DNA from 4 places in the Lactobacillus sp. ESL0228 genome. Region 3 is predicted to be linked to each of the others. Evidence: predicted binding sites of a transcription regulator. Region 3 holds the regulator's gene; each other region holds the start of a gene.
The links. The regulator HrcA, encoded in region 3, represses chaperone genes, less so after heat shock. The targets are predictions, from matches to a motif close to TTAGCACTCNNNNNNNNNGAGTGCTAA.
Positions count from the first base shown of each region.

Region 1: F5ESL0228_RS07085 (Hsp20/alpha crystallin family protein) is a predicted target of HrcA. The motif match lies at 2,642-2,668, and genes of this name have one in related genera.
Region 2: groES (co-chaperone GroES) is a predicted target of HrcA. The motif match lies at 2,070-2,096, and genes of this name have one in related genera.
Region 4: F5ESL0228_RS02650 (ATP-dependent Clp protease ATP-binding subunit) is a predicted target of HrcA. The motif match lies at 1,710-1,736, and genes of this name have one in related genera.

Region 1 covers NZ_REHJ01000010.1:129,425-134,143, forward strand. Annotated here, with positions in the region: gene F5ESL0228_RS07065 (CPBP family intramembrane glutamic endopeptidase) at 1-306, opposite strand, end outside; gene F5ESL0228_RS07070 (hypothetical protein) at 393-749, opposite strand; gene F5ESL0228_RS07075 (nucleotidyltransferase) at 742-2,052, opposite strand; gene greA (transcription elongation factor GreA) at 2,133-2,591, opposite strand; gene F5ESL0228_RS07085 (Hsp20/alpha crystallin family protein) at 2,770-3,195, shown strand; gene F5ESL0228_RS07090 (C1 family peptidase) at 3,334-4,650, shown strand.
Region 2 covers NZ_REHJ01000009.1:15,005-19,723, forward strand. Annotated here, with positions in the region: gene groL (chaperonin GroEL) at 96-1,727, opposite strand; gene groES (co-chaperone GroES) at 1,744-2,028, opposite strand; gene F5ESL0228_RS06185 (redox-sensing transcriptional repressor Rex) at 2,203-2,847, opposite strand; gene F5ESL0228_RS06190 (ABC-F family ATP-binding cassette domain-containing protein) at 3,129-4,719, shown strand, end outside.
Region 3 covers NZ_REHJ01000008.1:314,442-319,160, reverse strand. Annotated here, with positions in the region: gene truB (tRNA pseudouridine(55) synthase TruB) at 1-805, shown strand, start outside; gene ribF (riboflavin biosynthesis protein RibF) at 825-1,760, shown strand; gene hrcA (heat-inducible transcriptional repressor HrcA) at 1,886-2,935, shown strand; gene grpE (nucleotide exchange factor GrpE) at 2,947-3,525, shown strand; gene dnaK (molecular chaperone DnaK) at 3,545-4,719, shown strand, end outside.
Region 4 covers NZ_REHJ01000007.1:149,460-154,178, forward strand. Annotated here, with positions in the region: gene F5ESL0228_RS02650 (ATP-dependent Clp protease ATP-binding subunit) at 1-1,662, opposite strand, end outside; gene F5ESL0228_RS02655 (hypothetical protein) at 1,853-2,035, shown strand; gene F5ESL0228_RS02660 (phosphocarrier protein HPr) at 2,150-2,416, shown strand; gene ptsP (phosphoenolpyruvate--protein phosphotransferase) at 2,416-4,149, shown strand; gene spxA (transcriptional regulator SpxA) at 4,342-4,719, shown strand, end outside.

The sequences.
Region 1 (4,719 bases), on a different contig from region 3:
ATATGATTGTAGCCACGAAACAAAGATTCTTAGAGCGGTCACAACGATTGTTAAGATAATGGTCAAGCTAAAATTATTAAGCCAGCTTCCCGAAAATTCCCGATCGAAGTACCGCTGTTCACGATTAAATCGATAAGTAAAAAACAACAAAATCATTAATGATACTAAGCCAAATAAAATCAGATCCCAAAGATGAAGTGGCGAATTCATAGCCACTAGTTTAATAACACCAGCAACCATTAGGTAGCCAATGATATAAAATATATAGCGAATCAAATTCCCTTCTCTTGAAGCTGGTGTATTCACAAAAATTACTCCTATCTAGTTTTATGCCTTCTAAGTCCTATATTATAGCAAAAAACACAGAGTTTATGAATTGGCAGTTAGTTTTTCTATTCCACTTTAATATTATTAATATCATCTAATTTAACTTGTTGACCGTCTACAATGATTACTTCTGCATTATAACCTTCAACTACCCCTGTAATATCTGCCGACAATTGATCGTTACTATCAATTATTTTTACTTGAATATGAACTCGGCGATGATTGCTATACGCTTGCAATAACTGCATACCAATTTCTTCTTGAGTCATTTCTTTTCTCAATGTATACCGTACTTTACGCTTACTCTGATTGCACATTATCGCCTGAGTATGATCACTTAAAAAGAAACCTTGCCACTTTTTCATTTTACGATCATGATAATTGGCAAAAAAATCCAAAACTATTTTGTCAAAATCACTCATATAAATCGCCACCATTATGTCCACCAACTAAATTGCTACGCTTAATTGCCGTTGCACCATGTAATAAACTTGAGGCCTTAACTAGACTTGTAAATCCGTATTTTTGATGAATTGAATCAATAGTTTTATTTATCATACTTTTCTTAATCTGCTGACTTGGCGTCAGTAAGAATGTCATCTGCTCATAATTAGCTGAGGTTAAATGGCTGCAACTCACGCTTAAAAGCCTGACAGGTTCACCATGCCAATTTTTTCGAAAAAGATTTATCAGTGCACAATTTAAAAACTGATCATCGTTAGTTGGAGTTATCTTTTGCTGAACATTAAATCCCTTGCTTTTACCATGATAAGAACGGGAAAAGCCTACATATAAACTTAAACATTTTGCTTGAAAATTATACGCACGTAATCTTGCTGCCACCTGTTCAACGATTTCACGCAAAACAATTTCTATTTCTCGTTGAATCGTATAATCATAATTTAAAATTTGAGAATTACCATAACTTGGGGATTCTGGAGGAGACTTTTCACTAATAATACTGCGATCAACACCCCAACTCGTAGCAAACAATTGAGCACCAATTATGCCAAATTCATTTGTTAAAATCGTTGGATTAGTATGTGCTAGATCATACATGTTCTTAATCCCCATTCGTTGCAAATGCTGAGCGGTTTTTTTACCAATTCCCCAAACATCTTCTAAATTATAAATTTTCCAAATAGTATCAGGAACATCAATATAGTGCCAATAGTCAATCATTGAATATCGGTGTTTAGCTGAAATATCCATAGCTAATTTAGCCAGTAATGGATTTTCTCCTATACCACAGGTAGTATAAAGACCTAAACTATTCTTAATTTCTACTTGTATTTTTCGCGCTACCAGGTAAGGATCATCACCAAATAATTGCCATGACTTGGTCATATCGACCATGCTTTCATCAATTGAATATACATGAATATCTTCGTCGGCCGCATATTTCCGAAAAATATCTAGTATCTGCATGCTACGTTTAATATAAAGATTCATGTGTGGTTCAACCAATATTAAATCGGGAGCCACTTTTTTTGAAGGAAGGTCACGTACTCGCATAACATTCGTCAATCCATATTTTTTCTTAGCTAAGGGAGAAGCCGCCATAATCAGTCCTGAGCCATAGTTAAGATTGGGACGATGTGATACAACCGCTAATACTGCTCGCATTGGATTTAATCCTAATGCAAGTGCTTCGCAACTTGCGAAAAATGATTTATTATCAATCATAAAAATCACGTGGTGCGGTTCATAACGATAATCATACATTGATTCTGCTCCTTTTTGCGAACGTAAGTTTGCTTTTGAATCAATTATACAAACGTAAGTTCGATTAAGCAAGAAAAAATTTAATCAATTTTAGTAATGATTACTTGATATTCACCATCTGGGGCAGCTACTCTTACCTTAGTTTGAACCCCTTTTTTCATAATTGCCTGACCTAAGGGAGAATCATAAGCTAGTTTGCCTTTTTCAATATCTGCTTGCATGCGACCAACAATTTGATACTCTTCTGTTTCACCGTCATCAAATTTTAAAAGAACTGTTTTACCCAAATCAACCTTGCCGTCATCTTTTTTTTCAACAACTTCCGCATACTTGAGTTGTTTATCAAGGTAACGTAATCTGCCTTGTAAATGTCCGAGTTCACGCTTGGCTTCTGTATACTCAGTGTTTTCTGATAAATCACCAAGTGATCGCGCTTCTTGCAAAATTTTAATCCGTTGTGGTCGTTCTTTCTTTAACCGGTTGATTTCAGCTTCAATTTGATGATATCCTTCAGGCGTCATTTTTTGATAATAAACCAAAATATTCCCTCTCCGCTTTTGGAAAAACTCAGTCCAATTAGCTTTTTAAATTAGCACTCGCAAATTAAGAGTGCTAAATATTTCCATTTTATCAAACTGCATACTATAATAATCATTGTAAGAAAGAAAAGAAAGTACTTCTTACAGTTTAAACTAATTTTGAAAGGAAGTTTTTACTATGGCAAACGAAATGATGAATCGGCACAATGATTTATTCGATGCAATGAACGATTGGTTTGATCTTCCAAGAAAATTTTTTGATGGTAGCGAAGTAGCAAAGTTAATGCAATCAGACGTGGTTGAAAATAACCATGACTATGTAATTAAAATTGACATGCCAGGAATGAATAAAAATGATATTAATCTAAATTACTCTAATGGTGTTTTAAGCGTATCGGGATCGAGAAAGTCATTCAATGACTCAACTGATAAAAACGGTAGCATCATCCACCGCGAGAGAAGTGAGGGGCACATTTCACGTAGTTTCAGATTGCCAAACGTAGTTGCAAATGAGATTCATGCAAAGTATGATAATGGTGTATTGACTATTACCTTACCTAAGCAAAGCGCCGACAAGAGTGATAATTCAATTCAAATTGATTAACTTATGAATTAATGCAAGAAGTTCTAGCTAAGTTGTCAATACAAATAATTCTCTGAAGTGAGTTCAAGTGTTGAACTCACTTTTATTTTAGATTAAAATATTAATTAATTTAAAAATTAATTAAAAGGAGTTTTATTTATGCGACATCAAGTTACAGTGCACGAATTAGAACAATTTACACACAATTTTAATAACGACGAACATAATCAAGTTATTGCTCGCGCTGTTCAAAAAAGTGGTGTTTTGGCAGCAGCATATAACAATCAAGTATCAAGGAATTTGACTCGGGTCTTTTCCACCGAGCTAGATACCGACAACGTAACTAACCAGCGTCAATCAGGACGTTGCTGGGAGTTTGCCACATTAAACATTTTACGGCACGCGTTTGGTAAAAAGCATCATTGTAAAAATTTTACGTTTTCACAAAGTTATAATTTTTTCTGGGATAAAATCGAACGAGCTAATATTTTTTATAATAATATCCTCGCTACTGCTGATCAGCCGCTGGATTCACGTATTGTTAGAGCATATCTAGATGGTGCCGGTCAGGATGGCGGACACTTTCACATGGCAACTGCACTAATAGAAAAATATGGCGTTGTGCCTTCTTATGCTATGCCAGAAAGTTTCAATGCCAATAATACTGTTGGTTTAGGAAAAGCATTGGGTGATAAACTTAAAAAGGATGCTCTTGTCTTACGTAAATTAAAACAAACCGGTACGGTTGAGGAAATTAATCAAGTCCGTGAACAATTTTTAAACGAAGTCTATCATATGACTGCAGTTGCAATTGGTGAACCACCAAAGAAATTTGATTTAGAATACCGTGATGATGACCAAAATTATCATTTAGATAAGGACCTAACTCCATTAGAATTTTTACATAAATATTTAGCAGAAGTTAACTTCGATGATTATGTCGTATTAACTAATGCTCCCAACCATGAGTACAATAAACTTTATAGTATACCTGATGAACGCAATATTGAGGAAACATGTCAAATTCGTTTATTGAATGTACCCATTGAATACCTTGAAACAGCCACAGTCAAACAATTAAAAGATGGCGAAGCAGTCTGGTTTGGCAATGACGTTGGTGAACAAAGCGACCGTAAACAAGGAATTTTAGATAGCGAATTATATCAACTGAGCGATTTATTTGGAGTTAACCTTAAAATGTCAAAAGCAGATCGGCTACGTACCGGTGCTGGTGCATTTACTCATGCAATGGCTTTTGTAGGTGTAGATGAAGAGCAAGGACAGATTCGTCAATGGAAAGTTGAAAATTCATGGGGTGAAAAAAATGGTGATAAAGGTTTTTTTGTCATGAATAATGAATGGTTTAAAGAATATGTTTATGAGGTAGCTGTTCATAAAAAATATTTAACTCCTGAGCAATTAGCTTTGACAGAAGGTCCTGCAACCGATCTTCCCGCTTGGGATGCACTCGCCTAATTTTCTACAGACACCAGATAAGATTTAAATTAAATACTCCATAATTAGATTATCTAGTTATGGAGTATT
Region 2 (4,719 bases), on a different contig from region 3:
AATTAGGTCTTGTTCTGGTTATCATTAGCTACTTCAAAAAAAAAAGAACTGCTCACTTCAAATGAACAGTCTTTTTAAAGATAAGCATATTTAAATTACATCATACCAGGAGCACCAGCACCAGCTGCGGCATTTGGATCAACTGCTGGCTTATCTTCAGGAATTTCGGCTACTACTGCTTCAGTAGTCAACAGTAAAGCAGCAATTGAAGCTGCATTTTGTAAAGCAGTACGAGTTACCTTGGTTGGGTCAATAATTCCGGCCTCAACCATGTTTTCCCAGTTACCGTCAGCTGCATTATAGCCTACTTCCATCTCTTGACTTTCAAGTTTGTTCAAAATGACAGAACCATCTTCACCAGCATTTTCAGCAATTTGACGAACTGGAGCAGTCAAAGCACGAAGAACAATATTAATACCAGTTTGTTCGTCAGCATTATCACCTTTCAAATCTTTAACTGCACCCTTAACATCTACTAAAGCAGTACCACCACCGGCAACATAGCCTTCGTCAACAGCAGCACGTGTTGAGTTCAAGGCATCTTCAATTCGGTATCTGCGTTCCTTTAATTCGGTTTCAGTAGCAGCACCAACGTGAATAACAGCTACACCACCAGTTAATTTAGCAAGGCGTTCTTGTAATTTTTGTTTGTCAAAGTCAGAAGTTGTTTCAGCAATTTGCTTTCTAATTGAATCTTCACGATCCTTAATTGCCTCATCTGAACCAGAACCATCAACAATAGTAGTTGAATCTTTGGTTATAGTAATGCGACGAGCTTGACCTAATTGTTCAAGCTTAGTGTCCTTTAATTCAAGACCAAGGTCTTCTGTAATCACTGTACCGCCAGTTAAAGCTGCGATGTCTTGCAATTGTTCTTTACGACGATCACCGAAGCCAGGAGCCTTAACAGCAACAACATTGAAAGTACCACGAATCTTGTTCAAAACAAGCGTTGGTAAAGCTTCTCCGGAAACATCATCAGCAATAATCAATAATGACTTACCTTGTTGAACGATTTCTTGTAATAGCGGCAAAATATCTTGAATGTTAGAAATCTTCTTATCGGTAATTAAAACGTAAGGATTATCCAAATCAGCTTCCATCTTATCGTTGTCAGTTACCATGTATTGTGACAAATATCCACGGTCGAATTGCATTCCTTCAACTACTGATAATTCGGTTTCAATTCCACGAGAATCTTCAATAGTAATAACACCATCATTACCAACTTTTTCCATAGCGTCAGCAATTAAATCACCTACTTCTTTTGAGGCAGATGAAACGGCAGCAACTTGAGCGATCTGTTCTTTAGAAGAAACAGTATGACTAATCTTATGTAATTCGTCAACAACTGCTTTAGTAGCTTTTTCAATTCCTCGACGAACTCCAACTGGATTTGCACCAGCAGTTACGTTCTTCATTCCTTCACGAATAATGGCTTGAGTCAAAACAACTGCAGTTGTAGTACCATCACCAGCAATATCATTGGTCTTTTGAGCAGCTTCTGCTACCAATTTTGCACCCATGTTTTCATAGTGATCTTTGAGTTCAATTGCCTTTGCAATTGTTACTCCATCATTAGTAATGTCAGGGTTACCATATGATTGCTCTAAAACAATGTTTCTTCCTTTTGGACCAATCGTTGCCTTAACTGTATCAGCTAATTTATCAACACCCTTTAATAAGGAACGTCTTGCATTTTCTGAAAATTTAATATCTTTTGCCATTTTATCCACCCCTTAATTACTTAACAATTGCTAAAATATCTTTTTCATGAAGGACTAAGTATTTTTCGCCTTCATACTTAACGTCAGTTCCAGAATACTTGTCGTATAAAACAATGTTACCTTTAGTTACAGTCATTGGAATCTTGTTACCATTTTCGGCATAACTACCTTCGCCTACGGCAACAACTTCGCCTTCAGTTGGTTTTTGTTTAGCGTTAGAAGCAAGGACGATTCCGCCTACAGTTTTTTCTTCTTCTTCTTTAACTTTTACGATCACGCGATCACCTATTGGTTGTAACACGTTTGTCCCTCCTAAATTTTAATTAAAATCATTATTAGCCGTTAGCACTCTTATCAACCAAGTGCTAACTTACAAATATGATAATAACTCCTTTACAAATAAATTGCAAGAAAAAATTAGCACTTTACGTAAAAAAGTGCTAATTTCTTATAGATTAGAATGCCTCTCTAACTTTTAATTTGTTTGCTTATTCTTATCGCTATCAAGGAAATAAATTAAAGTTTGTAACTCTGTTGCTAAATCAACATTTTGAATTCTGATTCCACTTGGAGCAGACAAACGAATTGGAGTAAAATTCATAATTCCCTTAATACCTGCTTCAACCATTTCATCGGCTGTTTTTTGTGCAGTTGTGGAAGGAACCGTTAAAATAGCGATCGTTATTTGTTGGTCACTTAATTGCTTCTGTAATTCATCCATTCGATACACTGGTACTCCACTTAATATCTTACCTGTGATTTTTTCATCAATATCAAAAGCGCACGAAATTCGGATATTATTACTACGTTTAAAATTGTAGTTAAGTAAAGCATGACCAAGATTACCCACTCCAACCAAGGCTACATTGGTTAACGTATCTTGATTCAAAATTTTCTTAAAAAAAGATAGTAAGCTTTTCACATCATAACCATAACCACGTTTACCTAGAGCACCAAAATACGAAAAATCGCGTCTAATTGATGCACTATCAACTTGAACCGCTTCGGATAACTCAGTTGATGAAACTTTTTCTTTCCCCGCTTCATTTAAAATTATTAAATATCGATAATAAAGCGGCAGTCTTTTAGCTGTCGCTGTGGGAATTTTGATCTTTTCCATAAAAAGCCTCCAACTTTATTATTTCTTGCACCTGTTTTGTGAATTAATCATCAATTAATATTATTTTACCTATAAATTTGCTTAAGTTGCAAATATTTTTTTCACAATGTACCAAATTTTAACACAACAAAGACAACTTTACTATGCGAATATAAGTAATTAACACAAATTTTTGTTATTTTTGTTTTATTACTTATAAAAAAGTTGTAAATTTTAAAAGTCATTTTTGCAGTCCACTGTATCTGCTTTTCATATGCTAAAATAGACTTTAGGTGAAAAATATGATAATAGCACAAGGACACAATTTAGAAAAACAATTTGGTGCCAACACTTTATTTAGCAATGTTAATTTTTCAATTGACGCAAATGCGCGAATTGGTTTAGTAGGCCCAAATGGTGTGGGAAAAACCACCCTTCTTAAAATAATGATGGGCAAAGAAGAACCAACTCATGGCGAATTTATCATTAATAAGGAGATTGAAGTTGGCTACATTGCACAAGAAAATAGTTTAAACGAAGATAAAACCATCTGGGATGAAATGCTTAGTGTTTTTACTTCATTAATTAATATGGAAACTCAAATTCAAAAATTACAGCAAAAAATTGCTGAACATCCGCAAGATAAAAAATTGCTAAAAAATTATGATCAGCTGCAATTTGATTTTGAACAACAAGGTGGCTATACCTTTCAAGCAGAGATCAAAACTGTTTTAAATGGGTTCAATTTCCCACAAGCAACATGGGCAAAAATTATCGGCAGTCTTTCTGGGGGTGAAAAAACCCGTTTAGCTTTAGTTAAATTACTCTTACATAAGCCACCACTATTACTACTCGATGAGCCAACTAACTATTTAGACCTAAACACGCTAGATTGGCTAGAAGCATTTCTTAAAGGATACAATGGTGCAATTTTAGTGGTTTCACATGACCAGTACTTTCTGGATCATTTGACCAATAAAATCTTTGAATTACAATTTGGAAAATTAACAACCTTCAAAGGTAATTACTCTGATTACGTAAAGCAGCGTCAATTAAGGGATCGTCAGCAAGAAGAAGCATACGAAAAACAACAAGAAAAAATCAAAAAAGACGAAGAATTTATCCAAAAAAATATCGTCAGGGCTACAACTACTAAAAGAGCCCAGAGCAGGCGTAAGCAACTCGAAAAAATTGATCGCATTACTCCACCAAAACATAAAAATAAAGTCAAAATTAATTTCAAAAGTGATCATCCCTCTGGTAAAGAGGTTTTGATTTTGCGCGATTTAACAATTGGTTATCCTGATAAAATTATGGTAAATAATATTAATCTACAAGTTAACAAAGGGGATCGAGTTGCAGTTATCGGACCTAACGGAATTGGTAAATCTACTTTACTTAAAACTATTATGAAAAAATTACAACCTAAAATGGGTACTATTAAATATGGTGCATCGCTTGATATCGGTTATTATGATCAAGAATTACAATTACTTGATTCTAGTAAAACTGTGCTTGATACTATTTGGGATCGTCACAAAATGATGCCAGAACGGGATGTTAGGTCAGTATTAGCTAGTTTTCTGTTTACAGCAAAAGATATTGATAAAACTGTCGGGCAACTCTCTGGTGGGCAAAAAGCAAGATTAACCCTAACCGTTTTGTCTCTAGAACATAATAATTTTTTATTGATGGATGAGCCAACTAACCATCTAGATTTAGAAGCCAAAGAAGTACTTGAACAGGCTTTACAAAAGTTCGATGGTACCTTACTATTTGTCTCTCACGACCGCTACTTTATTAATCAATTATCTAATAAAATTGTTGAAGTTAACCAGCAACACGCGACGGTCTATGAGGGTGACTACACTTATTATTTAGATAAAAAAAATA
Region 3 (4,719 bases):
AAAAATTGGTCACGCAGGGACGTTAGATCCCGATGTTACTGGTGTTTTACCTATTGCCCTAGGTCAAGCTACAAAGTTAATTGAGCTAATGCATACTAAAAATAAAGAATATTGTGGGACTGGTATTTTAGGTTTTTCGACTGATAGTTATGATCTTAGTGGTAAACTTTTACAAGTTCAAAATTTGACAGAACAATTGTCAGCTGAAGATATTAGTAAGGCAATGCAACAATTTGTAGGAAGAATAGAGCAAGTGCCACCAATTTATTCAGCTGTTCGAGTTAATGGACGACATTTATATGAATATGCTCGAGAAAATATTACGGTTGAGAGACCAAAAAGACTGGTCAATGTTTTTTCGTATAATCTAGTTGGTACGCCAACTTTTAATAAAGAAAAAGGGCAAGAGGAATTTAGCTTTCAAATTGAATGTAGTAAAGGTACGTATGTTCGTTCTCTTGTCAATGATTTATCCAATAAATTGAATATCCCGGCCACAATGAAAAGTTTACGTCGTACTGCTAGTTCTGGCTTCGATATTAGTCAAGCGGTCAAGTTAGATGACATTGTTTGCAATCCATCCCACATTGTTGAATATATTCAACCGATCGAAACATTTTTTAAGGATTACCAACAACTAAATTTAACTGAAGATCAATGGAAAAAAGTTCAAAACGGTGCAGCAATTTCATTACAAACGAATGAAAAACAAGTTGCTTTACGTTACAATAAAAAGGTTAAAGCAATTTATCATGTGAAAGGACATCTTTATTGTCCCGAACTGATGCTTTTACAAAATAAATAGTTGAAATGAAGGTCTCAACGTGCAAATTATCCATTTAAATTATCCAATTACAGATAATATTGTTCAGGGTAAACTAATATTGGCTTTAGGCTTTTTTGATGGTGTTCATCGTGGACATCAACAACTTATCAAGATTGCAAAAAAAACTGCAATAAAAAAAGATCTGCCTCTAATGGTAATGACATTTGATAGACATCCTAAAGAAGTGTATCAAAATGCTGGTGTAACGTATATTGACAACTTAGATGAAAAAGCATATAAAATGCAGAAACTTGGCGTAGATTACTTATTGGTAATGCATTTTAATAAGATGTTCAGTAGACTAACTGCACAGAAATTTGTTGATAATATTATTGTCAAATTACATGCTGACACAATTGTTGCAGGTTTTGATTATACCTATGGTCCTAAAGATGTAGCTAATATGCAAAATTTACCACAGTTTGCTAAAGGTAGATTTGATATTATTAATGTTCCTGAACAATGCTATGATGGACAAAAAATAGGCTCAACAGAAATTAAAAAGGCAATTGGTGCAGGGAATATGACTTTAGCTAAGAAGTTATTAGGATTTCCATATGTAATGTCTGGTTATGTTGGTCATGGACTACGAAATGGACATAAGTTAGGCTATCCTACTGCTAACTTAGTTTGGGATACAAATAAAGTGATTCCTAAGATAGGAGTCTATGCTACTAAAACAAAAATTAATGGCAAGTGGTACAATTCAATGACCAGTGTCGGTTATAATGCTACAATCAATGACGATTCAAAAATTTATATTGAATCAAACTTGTTTGGTTTCAATCAAGATGCATATGATCAAAAAATGATTATAAAATGGTATAAGTATACAAGAGGAGAAATTAAATTTAGCAATTTAACCGACTTGAAAAAGCAAATGGTTCAGGATGAGGCAGAAATAAAAGCATATTTTTCTAATCTAAATAAATAGACTAATCTATTTATACAAATTTGTTCAAAAAAATTAGCACTCAACTTGACAATCTGCTAAAACCTAGTATCATAATAATTGTTAGCACCTTTGAAGTGTGAGTGCTAAAAGTGAGGGCGATATTTATGTTGACCGAACGTCAAGAACTAATTTTAAAAACTATTATAAATGATTTTACGCAAACGCATGATCCTGTAGGCTCTAAAACTGTTATGAATCAGTTACCAATTAAAGTTTCTAGCGCAACAATTCGAAATGAAATGGCTCTATTGGAAGAGCGGGGATTGATTGAAAAGACCCATCTGTCTAGTGGACGTGTGCCATCAACTGATGGATATCGTTATTATTTGGACAATTTAGTTGAGCCTCTTCAAATTCCATCTTCTGTTTATAAAAAAATTATTAATCAGTTTAGTCAACCGTTTCATCAAGTTAATGAAATTGTGCAAGAAGCCGCTAAGATTTTGTCTGATTTAACAAATTATACAGCTTTTGCGGAGGGTCCTGAAAGTAGTACATTGACTATTACCGGTTTTCGAATAGTTCCCTTGTTCAGTTGTCAGATCATGGCTATTTTAGTAACTAGTGATGGTAACGTTCATAATCAAGTTTATCAATTGCCATCTAATGTTAATGGCGATGAAGTAGAAAAAGCTGTTCGAATGATAAACGATGAACTTGTTGGTAAAACATTGGGGGATGTATCACCAACCATATTAAGTCATGTACTAAATAAGAAATTTAACAGTAGTCATATCGATGGTTTGATTGAACTAGTGGAAGATGTTATTAATGAAGCAGCTAGTGAGCAAATGTATGTCGATGGTCAAATCAATCTGCTCAATAATACATCTTTAAATGATGTAACCAGCTTACGAACGCTTTATGACTTAATTGATCATGAAGATCTAATTTCACACTGGATGAGTCAAGGAACAATTACGAATAATAATCATTCTCCCATTCAAGTCAGTCTAGGTTCAGAATTATCTAATGATTTGCTAAAAGATTATAGTTTGTTAACAGCAGAATATAGCGTTGGTTCTCATGGTAAAGGTGTAATTGCTTTACTTGGCCCCAATAATATGCCATATTCGCAAATAATTAGTTTATTAGAATATTTCAGGAATGAATTAGCTAAAAAAATGCTTGAGTATTATGGTCGATTTAAATAAAGGAGGTTAACGTGAGTAAAGAAAAATTTACTAGCGAACAGGATTTGGATAAGGCTCAATCACAAACAACTAAAGCAACTGATAGTGATACTAACAAAATTAATAAAAAGAAGTCAAAATCTATAGAAAATAAAGAAGTGGCTGAATTAACTAAGTTGCGCGAAGAAAATAAAGATTTAGAAGATAAATTTTTACGTAGCCAAGCTGAAATGCAAAATATGCAAAATCGGTATAATAACGAGCGGGCACAGTTGATTAAGTATGAATCACAATCATTAGCTAAAGACGTTTTACCTGCAATGGATAATTTAGAGCGGGCTTTAGCAACTAAAGTTGACGATGAAGCTTCTAAGCAATTAAAAAAGGGTGTTGAAATGACCCTTGATTCGCTTGTAAAAGCCATGAAAGATCATGGAATTAGCGAAATTGATGCTGAAGGTGTGGAATTTGATCCAACTTTGCATCAAGCGGTTCAAACCGTTGATGCCGAAAGTGATGATCAAAAAAATCATGTTGTGCAAGTTTTACAAAAAGGATATTTATATAAAGATCGTACATTAAGACCAGCAATGGTTGTTGTCGCACAATAATTGGAAGGAAGTTAAAAAAATGTCAAAAGTTATCGGTATTGATCTTGGAACTACTAACTCAGCTGTTGCAGTTCTTGAAGGTAAAGAACCAAAAATTATTACTAATCCAGAAGGTAATCGAACTACTCCATCTGTAGTTGCTTTTAAGGATGGTGAAATTCAAGTTGGTGAAGTAGCAAAAAGACAAGCAATCACTAACCCTAATACAATTTCTTCAATTAAACGCCACATGGGTGAAACAGATTATAAGGTAAAGATTGGTGATAAAGCATATACACCACAAGAAATTTCTGCGATGATCTTACAATACATTAAGAAATTCTCAGAAGATTACTTAGGTGAAAAGGTTACTGAAGCAGTTATTACGGTTCCTGCATACTTTAATGATGCACAGCGTCAAGCAACTAAAGATGCTGGTAAAATCGCTGGTTTAGATGTTAAACGAATTATTAATGAGCCAACCGCTTCATCACTTGCTTATGGCCTAGATAAAGACGCAGAAGACGAAAAAGTTTTGGTATATGACCTTGGTGGTGGTACCTTTGACGTTTCAGTTCTACAATTAGGTGATGGTGTGTTCCAAGTATTGTCAACTAATGGTGATACTCGTCTTGGTGGTGATGACTTTGATAATAAAATTATGGATTGGCTCATCAAGAACTTTAAGGATGAAAATGGTGTTGATTTATCAACAGACAAAATGGCTTTGCAGAGATTAAAAGATGCCGCAGAAAAGGCAAAGAAAGATCTTTCTGGTGTCTCTTCAACACATATCTCACTTCCATTCATTTCTGCTGGTGAGGCAGGACCTTTGCACCTTGAAGCTGATTTGACTCGAGCAAAGTTTGATGAGTTAACTGCTGATCTTGTTGATAGAACCAAAGTACCATTTGACAATGCTCTAAAAGATGCTGATTTGACGGTTAATGATATTGATAAAGTGATCTTGAACGGTGGTTCAACTCGGATTCCTGCTGTTCAAGAAGCAGTTAAGAAATGGTCTGGTAAAGAGCCTGACCACTCAATTAACCCTGATGAAGCTGTTGCTTTGGGTGCTGCAATTCAAGGTGGTGTTATTTCAGGTGATGTTAAGGATGTTGTTTTACTTGACGTTACGCCGCTTTCACTAGGAATCGAAACTATGGGAGGCGTTTTCACTAAATTAATTGAAAAGAACACGACTATTCCAACTTC
Region 4 (4,719 bases), on a different contig from region 3:
ATCATCTAAAATCTGTAAAAATAAATTCATTACAGAAGGATCTGCTTTTTCGATTTCATCCAAGAGAATCAAACTATACGGATTACGCCGAACTCGTTCGGTTAATTGTCCAGCTTCTTCATATCCAACATATCCAGGAGCTGAACCGATTAATTTAGATACTGAATATGATTCCATATATTCCGACATGTCAAAACGAATCATTGCGTCTTCTGAACCAAACATTTGCTTGGCCAATTGTTTAGCCAATTCGGTTTTACCTACACCAGTTGGTCCAACGAAAAGAAATGAGCCAATTGGTCGACCAGATTTATTAAAACCAATTCGATTTCGACGAATAGCACGAGCTAATTTATCGACAGCTTGATCTTGACCAATTACATTAGCCTTTAAGTTAGCAGCTAAATTTTGAAGTTGGTTTTCTTCTTGCTTTTGTAAATCTCCAACTGGTATACCAGTTTTTTCTTCCACAATTTTATTCATGATTTTGCTTGTGATAATAGGAGATTTATCAGGATCAACATTTTGATTCTTCATTTTATTGTATTTTTCAATTTGATCACGGTAGTAAGCAGCTTTTTCGTAGTCCTCATTTTTAAGTGAATCTTGCTTTAATTCTTGGGCTGCTGCGATACGTTCTTGCATTTTTTCTTTATCAACATAAGGAATGGTAAGATTCATTCGAGAGCCGGCTTCATCGAGCAAGTCTATGGCTTTATCAGGTAAAAAGCGATCTTGAATATAGCGTTCGGATAATTCTGCAGCTGCTTTAATAGCATCATCAGTGTAATGAACATGGTGATAATCCTCATAACGTTTTTGAATTCCTTGCAGAATTCGGATAGTTTCTTTAACAGAAGGTTCCTTAACGTCAACTGGTTGAAAACGCCGTGCTAGAGCGGAATCTTTCTCAATTTCACGATATTCTTTTAAGGTTGTAGCACCAACTAATTGTAAATCACCACGAGCAAGGGCAGGCTTAATAATGTTGCCTGCATCCATTCCGCCTTCAGCATTTCCCGCTCCAACAATTTCATGTATCTCGTCGATAAACAAAATAATATCTTTATGACTTTGTAATTCTTTAATCAGCTGCTGCATTCTTTGTTCAAATTGACCGCGGATTCCAGTTCCTTGAACTAATGAAACAACATTCAATGAAACAATACGTTTATCCTGTAATTTAGCTGGAACGGAGCCATCAACTATTTGTTGGGCCAAACCTTCAACAACTGCTGTTTTTCCGACACCGGCTTCGCCGATTAATACTGGGTTATTCTTAGTTCTTCTATTTAATATTTCAATTACGCGGGCAATTTCTTTATCTCGTCCAATGACGGGATCAATTTTCCCTTTCTTAGCGAGTGCTGTTAAATCTGTACCATATTGATCTAGTAATGAACGACCACCAGCGCCATTATTAGAATTTCCCTTGTCCATAGTTGGTTCATCAGCGTTTTGACCGTTAGGATTATTAAAATTATTAAATGGATCACCAAAATCAGAGAATAAACCATTGATATTATTATTCATATTGATGTTTCCTTGTTGCTCTAGTTTTTGATAACATTGGCCACATAAATTAATTTCACGGCTCTGTCCATTAACCTTTGCAAAAAGGTGAATAGAAGCAGGTCGTTTTTGACAATTCTGACAAAGCAAATATATTACCGCCTTTCGCTTTAATTTACGTTTTCTAAATTATATAATTAGCACTCTTAATAATCAAGTGCTAAAGACTGAGACTTAATCCTAAGAAGTTGAAATATGCTACAATATTTTTAAACGGTACAGTAAAATTTATTATGATTTGCTAAGAAAATGTTAAATTAAAAGAAACACGGTGGTATACTTGGATTACCAAAAAATTCTTGAGCAGTTAGCCGATGGACAACTTGAAAACTACAAAGTAGAGCCCAAGGAAGCCTTTGCCTTTCATTCTGCGCTAAGATCTTTTGGCAAAAGACAGAACATAACAGGAAAAGCCTTGAGAGGTGGGGGAATAATCTATACTTGTAAAAAGATAGAATTTTAATGATGTAAACTGTTACATTTAAGTTGTTTAATTTACCAAAAAATGATAGGCTAGTTACGGACAATAGGTATTTATTACCAATTTTATTTTTTAAAATTAAAGGAGATAATCATAATGGAAAAACGCGATTTTCATGTTATTGCTGAAACGGGAATTCATGCTCGTCCAGCCACTTTATTAGTACAAGCAGCTTCTAAGTTTGGTTCAGATATCAATTTGGAATACAACGGTAAATCCGTTAACTTGAAGTCAATTATGGGAGTTATGTCTCTTGGAGTTGGAAAAAATGCTGATGTAACGATTAGTGCTGATGGTGATGATGAAAAAGATGCCATTAATGCTATTTCGGAAACAATGAAAAAAGAAGGCTTAGCTGAATAATGACCAAGAAATTAACGGGAATTGCTGCTAGTGATGGTATTGCTGTAGCACCAGCCTATCTCTTGGTAGAACCAGATCTTTCGTTTTCTAAGACTAGTGTCAGTGATGTTGAAAGTGAACTTGCTCGTTTTAAAGATGCAATTAAGGTATCAACTGCCGAAGTTGAAAAGATACGTGATAGTGCAAAAAAGAGTTTAGGTGAGGATGAAGCGCAAGTTTTTGAAGCTCACTTAATGATTTTAAATGATCCTGAATTCACCGGTGCAATTGAAACCGAAATTAAGGACAAAAAGATTAATAGTGAAGCTGCGCTTGATGGAACCGCTCAAAAATTTATTGCGATTTTTGAAGGTATGACGGACAACGCTTATATGCAACAACGTGCTGCTGACGTACGTGACGTTTCTAAAAGGATCATGGCGCATTTGCTAGGTAAGGAATTACCTAATCCTGCAACAATTGATCATGAAGTAATTGTAGTTGCACATGATTTGACACCGAGTGACACTGCTCAATTAAACAAAAAATTTGTCAAGGGATTTGTGACTGATATTGGGGGACGAACAGCTCACTCAGCAATTATGGCACGATCTCTTGAATTACCAGCGGTTGTCGGTACTGAATCAATTACAAAAGATGTTGTAAATGGTCAGACACTAGTTGTTGACGGCTTGAATGGTGATGCTGTCATTAAACCGAGTGATGAACAGATTGCTGATTATAAGCAAAAGAGTGAAGCCTTTTTAAAGCAAAAAGCTGAATGGGATAAATTAAAGAATGAACCATCAGTAACTGCAGACGGTAAACAGTTTACTATTGCTGCAAATATTGGTACACCAGCTGATATGCAAGGGGTTAATGAAAATGGTGCGGAGGCTGTTGGATTATATCGGACTGAATTCTTGTATATGAATTCTAAGGATTTTCCAACTGAGGAAGACCAATTCGAAGCTTATAAAGAAGTAATTGAAGGGATGAATGGTAAGCAGGTTGTTATCAGAACCATGGATATTGGTGGCGATAAGCACCTTGACTATTGGGATTTACCTGAAGAAATGAATCCATTCTTAGGAGTTCGAGCTATTCGCTTATCATTGCAAAATGAAGAAATATTCCGGACCCAATTACGTGCTCTTCTTCGTGCTTCAGCGTATGGTAAACTAGCGATCATGTTTCCAATGATTGGTACTTTGGGTGAATTGCGTAAAGCAAAGTCTATTTTAAACGAAGAAAAGACCAAATTAACTCAAAAGGGTACTAAAGTTGGTTCTGATTTACAAGTTGGAATGATGATTGAAGTTCCAGCCGCAGCCGTTTTAGCTGATCAATTTGCTAAAGAAGTAGATTTCTTTTCCATCGGTACAAATGATTTAATTCAGTATTCAATGGCTGCTGATAGGGGTAATGATAATGTTTCGTATCTTTATCAACCAGCCAATCCATCAGTTTTGCGTTTAATCAAACATACAATTGATGCAGCGCATGAAAATGGTATTTGGTGTGGTATGTGTGGTGAAGCCGCAGGTGATAACATTATGTTCCCAATTTTACTTTCAATGGGACTTGATGAATATTCAATGAGTGCAACGTCCATTTTACGTATTAGGAGTTTGATGAAGAAACTCAATACTGAAGATATTAAGGAATTAGCTAACAAGGCTTGTTATGTTTCTGAAACAGCGGAAGAAAATGAAAAGTTAGTCAATGACTTAATGAAAGAAGTAAACAAATAAAGTTTTAAAGCGCATCAATATATTGATGCGCTTTTTAATATCTTTAAACTTTCTTGAAAAAAAAGTCATAAATTATTCACGTTTATTGCTTATCATTAAAGCATGACCAATTCACATAATGCTGCTTACTAAAAAGAAGTAGTGTGTTATAATAATACTATGCATAGTATTATTCAAAGGAGCGTGAAATATATGGTAAATTTATATATATCGCCAAGTTGTACCTCATGTCGAAAAGCTAAGGCTTGGTTAAAGAAACATAATATTGATTATAAAGAAAGAAATATTTTTTCAGAGCCTTTAACTAAAGAGGAACTTATCCAAATATTGAGAATGACTGAGAATGGTACAGAGGAAATAATTTCTACACGTTCAAGAGCATTTCAACAGTTAAAAATAAATCTTGATAATTTGTCAATTGATCAATTGTTAGATTTAGTTGAAAAGAATCCAAGCTTATTAAGAAGACCTATTATCATGGATGATCGTCGTTTGCAGGTAGGCTATAATGAAGATGAAATTAGACGCTTTTTACCAAGAAAAGTACGTCGCTTAGAACTCGAAGAAATG